2 linked regions of the Niabella beijingensis genome follow. The protein of the gene in region 2 interacts with the protein of the main gene of each other region in a pairwise test. Links are inferred from orthologs where the notes say so. Each region holds a gene or a part of one and is shown on either strand. Other genes may lie near its edges.

Region 1 (4,553 bases), 350 kb from region 2 along the record:
TGAGCAGCTTTTCTGCCAGCACCTGCAGGTCCACGTCCAGATGGGTCTTCAGACCACGGCCGGCCACCGCCGTGGTATCAAATTCACCGTTCTCATAATGCCCTACCAGCCGGTTCTTATTATCCTTGATCATGTACTGCACCCCCCGCTGCCCCATCAGCACTTTTTCATAAGTATATTCCAGTCCGTTCTTGCCCACATAATCACCCATGCGGTAAAAACTGGCAGAACGTTCAATATCCTTTGCGTCCACCTCGCTGATATAACCGAGGATATGAGCCCCTACATTATAAGGATAGGTACGCACCGGGCGCTGCTGCAATACAAAGCCCGGAAAACGCCAGCTGTTCTCTTCAAAACGTGCCTGCATTTCCGGTGTCAGCAGCGAATGGAAAATGGAGGGGCGCACTCTTGAATTTTTAATGATCGCATTTACAATACGGGTGCGGAACTCAGCGGTATCGATCTGCAGGAGATTACAGAAAGCCAGGGTATCAAAATTCTTCACTTCTGCCGGTGTTACCATCAGGTCGAACATGATGGTATTGTTCAGCACGGCCTTCCCGTTCCGGTCGAAAATAATTCCCCGTTCGGGATATAAGATCTTTTGAAATACCGCATTATTCTTTGCAAGTTCCAGGTACTTATTGCTTACCAGCTGCAGGTTGGCCAGCTGGGCAATAATGATTATAAATACGGACAGGAATATGATCCGTATAATATAACTTCTTGACTTATTGAACACCGACATAGTAAAACCTGGGAACTTTTATTAAAGAAAAACCAAAAATAGCATAAAACTGGTAATGACCTCAAATTGACCGGGGAACATTTTTAATAGCTGTCAGCTATGAGCTTTCAGCAGTCAGCTAAGCATTGTCCTGAACCCTGGGCATCCATCTTGAGGCTTCACTCCCTTCTCAATTCTGATAGCTGAGATCTGACGGCAGTTACGCTGTATTCGTACGGTAGCGTTGTTTGCGGAAGAACAGGAGCTCAGTAATAAAAATGAGCAGCATGCTGATAGCGGTAGCGCAAAGCACTTTTACAAGAAAGTTCATAAAAGACCCGAACGATAACCATTCCAGGAACAAGAGGTAAAAGTTATGAGCAAAGGAAAGCAACAGCGCATAAAGCCCGTAAGCACTCCATCCCATGGCCTTGGGCGAGGGCTCCTGGTAGGTATAGCCGGTGGCGTCTTTCGGGGAGAGCAGGTGTATGATCAGCGGGCGCAAAAAGGCCACCAGTACGCAGGCGGCCGCATGCAAACCAGGTGTCATTGTAAAATAATCGACGGTCATGCCCAGCAAAAATCCCAATAGCAGGAGCCAGCCTTTTTTAATGGAAAAAGGCAGCCACAATAAAAATAAGAAATAGAGATAGGGGGTGATCAATTCATGCAGGTGCGGCATTACATCCAATACGTAAACCTGTACAAACACAAACAGTAAAAAGCGGATTATATTTTTTACTAGATCACTCACTTATTTCCGGATTTTGCTTCTACTTTTTTAATGGTTTCATCACTCAGCTGGCGCTGAACCGCATAGTTCAGGTTCTCCACCACAAAAACCTGCTGCAGGCCTCCAAAATTAGCTGCGGGTTTTATTTTGAGAATGAAAAAATTGGTGGCCTCATCCTTTAACACGCGGATCACGGTTCCAACCATTTTACCCGGCGGATAACTCAGTGAGTAATTGCCGGTAAGGATCGTATCCCCTACATGCACCGAGTCCGTTTTTGGAATGCCGTTCAGCGTAAGTTCGGTCGGCGTCTTTCCATCCCAGGAGATGATGCCCGAATTGCCCGTTTTTTTCAGCTGAACGCTTAGTTTATTCATCACATGCAGCAGGATCATCACTTCGCTGAAATTCCTGCCTGCATTTACCACTTTTCCTACAAGCCCGCCATTGGAACTGAAAACCCCCATATCTGCCTCCACTCCCGAACTGGTACCCCGGTTGATCTGAAGATAATTTTTATCGCTGTTCACCGTAGCATACAATACCTGGGCCGTTCTCCATACATATTGACGGGCCTTCCCCGTTGTATCTACTGCGGCCGTGTCATGCACCAAGATGGCATTGGTATCAACCGTTACGAAGTTCTCCTTCATAAGGTTCATCAGGGAATCATTGAGCTGGTGCACCCGTTTGTTTTCCGCTTTCATACGGAAAAAATCTTCAAGGGAATTGTATTTGGAATTAAAATAGCTGGTAACCCGCCCTGCGGCATCCAATCCCTTAACTCGATGCAATCGATTGTACGTAAACAAGTTATACAAGCAGATTCCCTGTAGGATCAGAAAGCCTATAAAAACCGAAAACCGCCTGATGAACAAAAATATATTACGCACCGGGTGTTAAATTTAACGCCTGTTTCGCCAAGCGAGAACAAAACGGTTTGATGGATTAACGCATTACAAAAGGATAACGGTCGTAATTTTTCAACGCGATGCCCGTACCCCTTACCACACTCTTCAGCGGATCATCCGCAATATGAACCGGTAATTTTATTTTTTGGCTAAGCCGTTTGTCAAGGCCGCGCAGCAACGCTCCGCCTCCTGTAAGATACAGGCCTCTTCGGTAGATGTCGCCGGCCAGTTCCGGCGGTGTTTGTTCCAGCGCTTTAAGAATGGCTTCTTCTATTTTAAAAATGCTTTTATCCAGTGCTTCTGCAATTTCCTGGAAACTTACCATGATCTGCTTTGGTATACCTGTAACCAGGTCGCGGCCATTCACCGGGATATCATCCGGCGGGTTTTCCAGGTCTTTCATGGCGGCTCCTACCTGTATCTTGATCTGTTCGGCCGTACGTTCCCCGATCAGCAGACTGTGATAACGGCGCAGGGCTTCCATAATATCTGCCGTGAACTCATCACCCGCAATACGGATGCTCTGATCACATACAATACCGGCAAGGGCGATTACGGTGATACCGGTGGTTCCTCCGCCAATGTCAATGATCATGTTACCAACCGGCTCTTCCACATCGATGCCGATACCCAGTGCTGCGGCCATCGGCTCGTGGATCAGGTATACCTCCTTGGCTCCTGCCTGTTCGGCACTGTCCCTTACGGCTCTTTTTTCCACCTCGGTGATCGAGGACGGAATGCAGATCATCATCCTCCAGCTGGGAGGGAACAGGGGCTTCTTGGGATACACCAGTTTGATCAGCTCACGGATCATCAGTTCTGCAGCGTTAAAATCCGCGATCACCCCATCTTTTAAAGGCCGCACAGTGCGGATGCTTTCGTGCGTTTTTTCGTGCATCATCAGCGCCCGTTTCCCCACTGCCAGTACCTCTTTGGGATTATTGCGGTTTAATGCCACAATACTCGGCTCATTTACAGCCACTTCATCGTTATGTATAATAAGGGTATTTGCGGTACCCAGATCCATTGCTATTTCTTGTGTAAACCAGTTAAAGAGTCCCATTCCTTAATTAATAAAATTTCTTGTGTTTTCGTGAGGAGCAAAGGTGAAGTAAATAATCCAAATTAACAAAGTAAAACTCCAAGTACAGAAATCATTTTTAAGCTTATACTTTCATTAACAGAAAGCCCCTGAAACGCCGGCGGGTAAAATACTCCGGCCGATGATGTAATTTCTTCAAATATAAATGAATCTGATCTAAAACTTATGCTCAATTCTTTGGCAGAAACATTACTTTTGTAGCCTCAAAAATAAATTATGGCGTTAAAGGACATCCAATCTACAGGAAAAAAAGATACCCGCAGCGGGTTTGGTGATGGTATTGTGGAAGCTGCACGCAGCAACGATAAAATCGTGGCACTGACCGCAGATTTGCTGGGATCGATGAAACTGAACCAGTTTGTAAAGGAATTTCCTGACCGTTTTGTACAGTGTGGCATCGGGGAGGCCAATATGATGGGGGTAGCAGCCGGTTTAACCATCGGAGGCCATATACCGTTTACCACTACTTTCGCCAACTTCAGTACCGGACGTGTGTACGACCAGATCCGCCAGTCCGTCGCGTATAGCGGGAAAAATGTAAAAATATGCGCCTCACATGCCGGTGTGACCCTCGGTGAAGACGGTGCCACACACCAGATCCTGGAAGACATCGGTATGATGAAAATGCTGCCGGGCATGTCCGTGGTAGTGCCTTGCGATTACAGTCAGACCAAGGCGGCCACCAAGGCCATTGCCGCCATCGATGGTCCGTTTTACCTGCGTTTCGGCCGCCCTTCCTGGCCTATTTTTACCAAAGAGGAAGATTTTGTATTCGGCAAGGCCCAGCAATTTTCTGAGGGAACGGATGTAACGATCTTTGCCTGCGGACACCTGGTATGGAATGCCATCCAGGCGGGGATAATTCTTGAAGAAAAAGGCATCAGCGTGGAAGTGATCAATATTCACACCATTAAACCACTGGATGAAGAAGCGGTTATCGCCTCCATTAAAAAGACCAAATGCGCTGTTACTGCAGAAGAACATAATGTGATTGGCGGTCTGGGAGATATGATCGCCCAGTGCGCTGCCAAACATTTCCCCGTACCCATCGAATACATCGGCACCCAGGATACGTTT
Region 2 (4,746 bases):
AGTAATACCCTGCTCCGCACAGGCATAGCAAATCCTGTCGTATCCGCATGCTCCGGTTTGTCTCGGGCACAAATAAGCCCCGATAAATAATTACCGGGGCTACAACTATAAACTATACACCCAAACTCCTCACCCGTATAACGGGATTGAATTTCCACAGGAATCAGTCTGGTTTTTTACCATCCAGGAAGGTGTTAATGGTATTGATCTGACCCTGATTTTTATCATCGGAGCTTACTTCAAACTTACTATAGTAACTTTCAATGTGGTTGGAATTGTTCTGTAATTCCATATTGCGGCGGATATAGGCCGGAACAGTTTCATATTCGCTGTTGGGATCATTCACGTTTACATTAAACGAGAGGTTCCGCAATTTCTGCAGGCGCTCTACCTGTTTGCGTTTTTGCAATTGCATCTCTTCTTCCGGAGACAGCTGGGGCTGCTGGGGTTGTTGCGGCTGCTCCTTCTCAACATGATTCATTACTACTTTGGGTTCCTCTGTCCGCAATTCAGTACGCTCTACCAGCTCCATTTTTTCTTCAGGCTCCGGATCCGGCACCGGCTTCTTGGCCGTCACTTCTTCTTTCCGGGGCTCGGCATAAATATTTGAAGGCTTGGCCAGATAGCTGCGTACGCCTACTCCCGCAGAAAGATCCTGCTCCGGTTCGGGTTCTTTCGACAGCGGTGCTTCCAGCACCCGGTCTTCCGCAGGTACTGCCGGAGAATAAAAGGCACTTTCTTCTTCTGCCACGATCTCCACGGTTGCTTCAGAAACCGTTTCTGGTTCGGCATTCATCCCTATTTTTTCATTGTCTTCCTTAGACAGCGTGTAATGTACATCCGCTGTTTCCTTTCCAAGACCAAGATCCGATATGTCTTCCAGGGTAGGCATGGGCGTATCCATATACACAGGCTCATCCACCAGTTTGGGCATCATAGGATCTACCTGCAGGCCCAGGCTTTTTTCGGCTTCTTTTATCTCATGCTCGATCACCTCCGGCTGCTCTGTCCGGGATTCGATTTTTGAGGCGGCGTTTTCCTGGGGGGTCAGTGTCATCACGATCTTACCTTCCGCCTGTTCCTCTTTCTTCAGTATCGGCTTTACAAAAGGATCTTTATTTTCAAAACCGGTGGCGATCAGCGTGATACCGATCTCATCACCCAATGAATTATCATATCCCAGGCCAAGGATCACGTCGGTGTTCTCTCCTGCCTGGCTCAGCAGGTGTGCCTGTATCACTTCCACCTCATCCATAGTGAACTCAGAATCACCTTCTGCAGAATTGATATTGATGAGGATCCATTTTGCACCACGGATATCATTATCATTCAGCAGCGGGGAGTTCAGCGCCTCTTCAATGGCACGCTGCGCCCTGTTCTCTCCGGAAGAGGTAGCGCTACCAAGGATGGCCACACCGCCGTTCTTCATTACGGTACAAACATCTGCAAAGTCCACATTGATCTGTCCGGTGCTGTTGATCACATCCGTGATACATTTAGCCGCAGTGGCAAGTACATTGTCTGCTTTTTCAAAAGCTTCCCGCATTTTCAGGTTTCCGAACTGATGCCGCAATTTATCATTGCTGATCACCAGCAGCGTATCCACATATTGTTTTAAGATTTTAATACCTTCCTCAGCCTGTTTATGTCTTTTTTTACCTTCATAAGCAAACGGCATGGTTACGATACCTACCGTAAGCACTCCAAGGTCCTTACAGATTTTTGCGATAATGGGCGCACCTCCGGTTCCGGTTCCGCCACCCATACCGGCGGTGATGAATGCCATTTTTGTATTCACCTCCACGATACGTTTGATCTCTTCCAGCGATTCTTCGGTTGCCTGGCGCCCGATCTCGGGATTGGCGCCTGCTCCCAGACCGGAGGTCAGCTGTGGCCCCAGCTGTATGCGGTTGGGGATCTGGCTGTTCGAAAGTGCCTGGGCATCTGTATTACAAATGATGAAGTTTACGCCGTCGATGTTTTGACTGAACATGTGATTAACGGCATTACCACCGCCACCACCTACTCCAATCACTTTGATGATGGAGGACTGTTCTTTGGGTAGATCAAAATGTATCATCTTAAAAAATTTGTGGTTCCCTTCCATGAAACCTGTTTAGTAAATGGGTTAATTATAGTTGAGTGATTAGTTGTGTTGTTTTATAAATGACCATCTTCTTCTTCCTTGAAGATGTCGATGATGCCGTTTTTAAATTTGTCCCAGAAGTTTTTCAGGGGTTGTCTTTTTTCAACAGTGGCGGTGGCCACGCTTTCTTCCACAACAGCAACGGCGCCCAATGCGTCTGCTGCTTCCTGCTTGATCAGATCCTGCGGTACGGGGATGTTGATAAAGCTTTTCTCGAAGACCTTGCGGTTGTTTTCAAAATCGTCGTATCCTTTCAGGATCAGCCCCAGGCAGGTGGAATACGTGGGTTTGGCAAGCTCTTCGATATGTCCGGCAGCCAGGTGTTCGTTAGGCAGGCCGATGCGTGCCGGAAGTCCGGTAACATATTCTGTAAGCTGGATCAGGTGCCGCAATTGCGAACCTCCGCCTGTAAGAACGATACCCCCATTCAGCTGGCGGTTGTCCATTCCGATCTGTTTTAGGTGATAGGTAACAAAATCCAGGATCTCGCTCATACGCGCCTGGATGATATTGGCCAGGTTCTTTACGCTGATCTCTTTTGCAGGCATGCCCCGCAACCCCGGTATGGTGATATATGCGTTGGCTTTGGCTTCATTGGCCAGTGCACTTCCAAACTGGGTTTTCATCTGCTCTGCCTGGCTTTTTAATACTCCCAGACCGGTTTTAATATCGTTGGTAATATTTTCCCCTGCAAACGGGATCACCGCCGTATGACGCAATACGCCGTCTGCAAACACCGCCAGGTCGGTGGTACCGCCACCAATATCAACAATGGCCACACCGGCTTCCAGGTCTTCCTGTCCCATTACCGCGGCGGCTGAAGCCAGAGGCTGCAGCACCAGGTCCTTTGTATACAATCCCGCTTTTTCCACACTGCGGTTGATATTGCGGATCGCATTCTTATCCCCTGTAATGATATGGAAATTGGCGCCCAGTTTTACACCGCTGTATCCGATGGGGCGTACAATGTTGGGCATATTGTCTACCGTATATTCCTGGGGGATCACGTCAATGATCTGGTCACCGGCCGGGATATAGGTCTTGTATTGTTTGCTGACCAGCAGGTCTACTTCCGCCTGGTTGATCTCTTCTTCCTCATTCTCGCGCACGATATCCCCGCGGGTCTGCAGACTTTTTATATGATGCCCTGCAATACCGACATATACCTCTCCGATATTCAGATTGGGGTTCACCGACAAACAATTGTCCAATGCCAGTTTAATGGCTTTGATCGTTTCGTCGATATTCAATACCTGGCCATGCTTCACGCCATTGGAGTTGGCTTTGCCAAAGCCAAGAATTTCCAGTTTTCCAAATTCGTTCTTGCGCCCGGCAATAACAGCAATCTTGGTGGTTCCAATGTCCAGTCCTACGATAATGGGTTGTTCAGGATTCATATATTTCGTTTTTAGTTGTTCTTTTTAACCGGTGCTTTTTTAGAAGCACTTTTCTTTTCCGTCTCCCTGCGCTTTGTTACCGCAGGTTTTGTTGTTTTCTTTGCAGTTGCTGCTTTCGACACCTGCTTCTTTTTATCATCTGTTTTTGCCTGCGGCTTTCCGGAACTGCTTTTTTTTGTTGTTGCAACAGTATTCTTTGCGGATGCCGTGCTTTTACCTGCTTCTTTTTTCGCCGGGCTCTTTTCTTCCGTTTTCTTCACTTCTTTTTTTACAGGGTCCTTTGCTGTTGCTTCCTTCTTTTCATCATTGCCGCCGTTGAGAGCAGCAGCAACCGGCTGCTCAGGCTTATCGCCTACCGACATCAATGCCAGGGTGTCCATTCCATCTTCTCCCGCCGGTTTCTCATACAACATCCGCGCGTCCGCTGAGGTATCGGCTTGTATCATCCGTATGTTAGGTACAACCTGGGCCACTTCGATCAGGTCATTTGCTTTTCGTGACTGCTGTAGTAACTCTTCAATATTCTTGCGCAGCTGCAGGGAGTCCAGTTTGGAATAACGGCCTTTGACCCCTACCACCTGGCCTCCGTACTGTACATCGATCCGCTGGTATTTATCAAAACCCGTGCGCTTCAGTACCTGGTCATAAAACAGGTACAGGCGATGGAATTTGGAAGCGATATCACTGCCATCTCCCAGATCCACACGATGATTACCTACAACCGGTACCATCTCCATATCCCAGCAATCACTCCCGCATTTGTGAATATCGATCTGCGATACCTGGGCTACCCAGAAGGAATCGCTGTTGATAAAAGAAGCAGTGGCGATCATATTTTCCAGCAAGGCGCTGTCTGCTGCATTCATCACCTTGCGGTTAGGATATCCGGTAAATACGGGAACATCCAGGGAGATCTTATCCGAAAGCGGGATCTGTTTTCCGGCCTCGTCTATATAGAACGACTGGCCATCGTTTGAAAAGACCCTTGCCAGCGGTTTGCGCTCGGTTACATTTACCCGGAGGATGTCCTTATTATCAAAATACAGTTCCGCGTTGTACACCCAGGAGCTCTGTTCCAGCAGGTCTTCGATACGAGGAAGATTGAACCCGCTTTTACGCTGACCGGTAACCGGGCCGGCTGAAGCTTGCTTCAATAATTTTACGATCTGCTCTTTGGAGGTAAACAGGCTTCCGTTCTCCGCA

Evidence for each region. The genes of interacting proteins can lie anywhere in the genome.
Region 1: the proteins of ftsA (region 2) and K7B07_RS14115 interact in binary tests that used the Escherichia coli proteins (3 or more experiments, as listed by UniProt). The link is inferred for Niabella beijingensis from one-to-one orthologs.

The regions. Positions count from the first base shown.
Region 1 is NZ_JAIQDI010000001.1:3,360,275-3,364,827, reverse strand. Bases 1,425-4,197 are described here. They hold K7B07_RS14115 (rod shape-determining protein), read right to left. Parts: upstream 3,438-4,197; coding sequence 2,412-3,437; downstream 1,425-2,411. Other genes in these bases: K7B07_RS14110 (transketolase family protein), read left to right, coding at 3,693-4,197; mreC (rod shape-determining protein MreC), read right to left, coding at 1,481-2,257; K7B07_RS14125 (rod shape-determining protein MreD), read right to left, coding at 1,425-1,484. In the rest of the region: mrdA (penicillin-binding protein 2), read right to left, coding at 1-751; more of K7B07_RS14125, read right to left, coding at 951-1,424; more of K7B07_RS14110, read left to right, coding at 4,198-4,553. UniProt on the Escherichia coli protein: Forms membrane-associated dynamic filaments that are essential for cell shape determination. Acts by regulating cell wall synthesis and cell elongation, and thus cell shape.
Region 2 is NZ_JAIQDI010000001.1:3,714,624-3,719,369, reverse strand. The notes cover bases 1,353-4,158. They hold ftsA (cell division protein FtsA), read right to left. Parts: upstream 3,544-4,158; coding sequence 2,161-3,543; downstream 1,353-2,160. Other genes in these bases: K7B07_RS15640 (cell division protein FtsQ/DivIB), read right to left, coding at 3,555-4,158; ftsZ (cell division protein FtsZ), read right to left, coding at 1,353-2,080. Outside these bases: more of ftsZ, read right to left, coding at 164-1,352; more of K7B07_RS15640, read right to left, coding at 4,159-4,746. UniProt on the Escherichia coli protein: Essential cell division protein that assists in the assembly of the Z ring. May serve as the principal membrane anchor for the Z ring.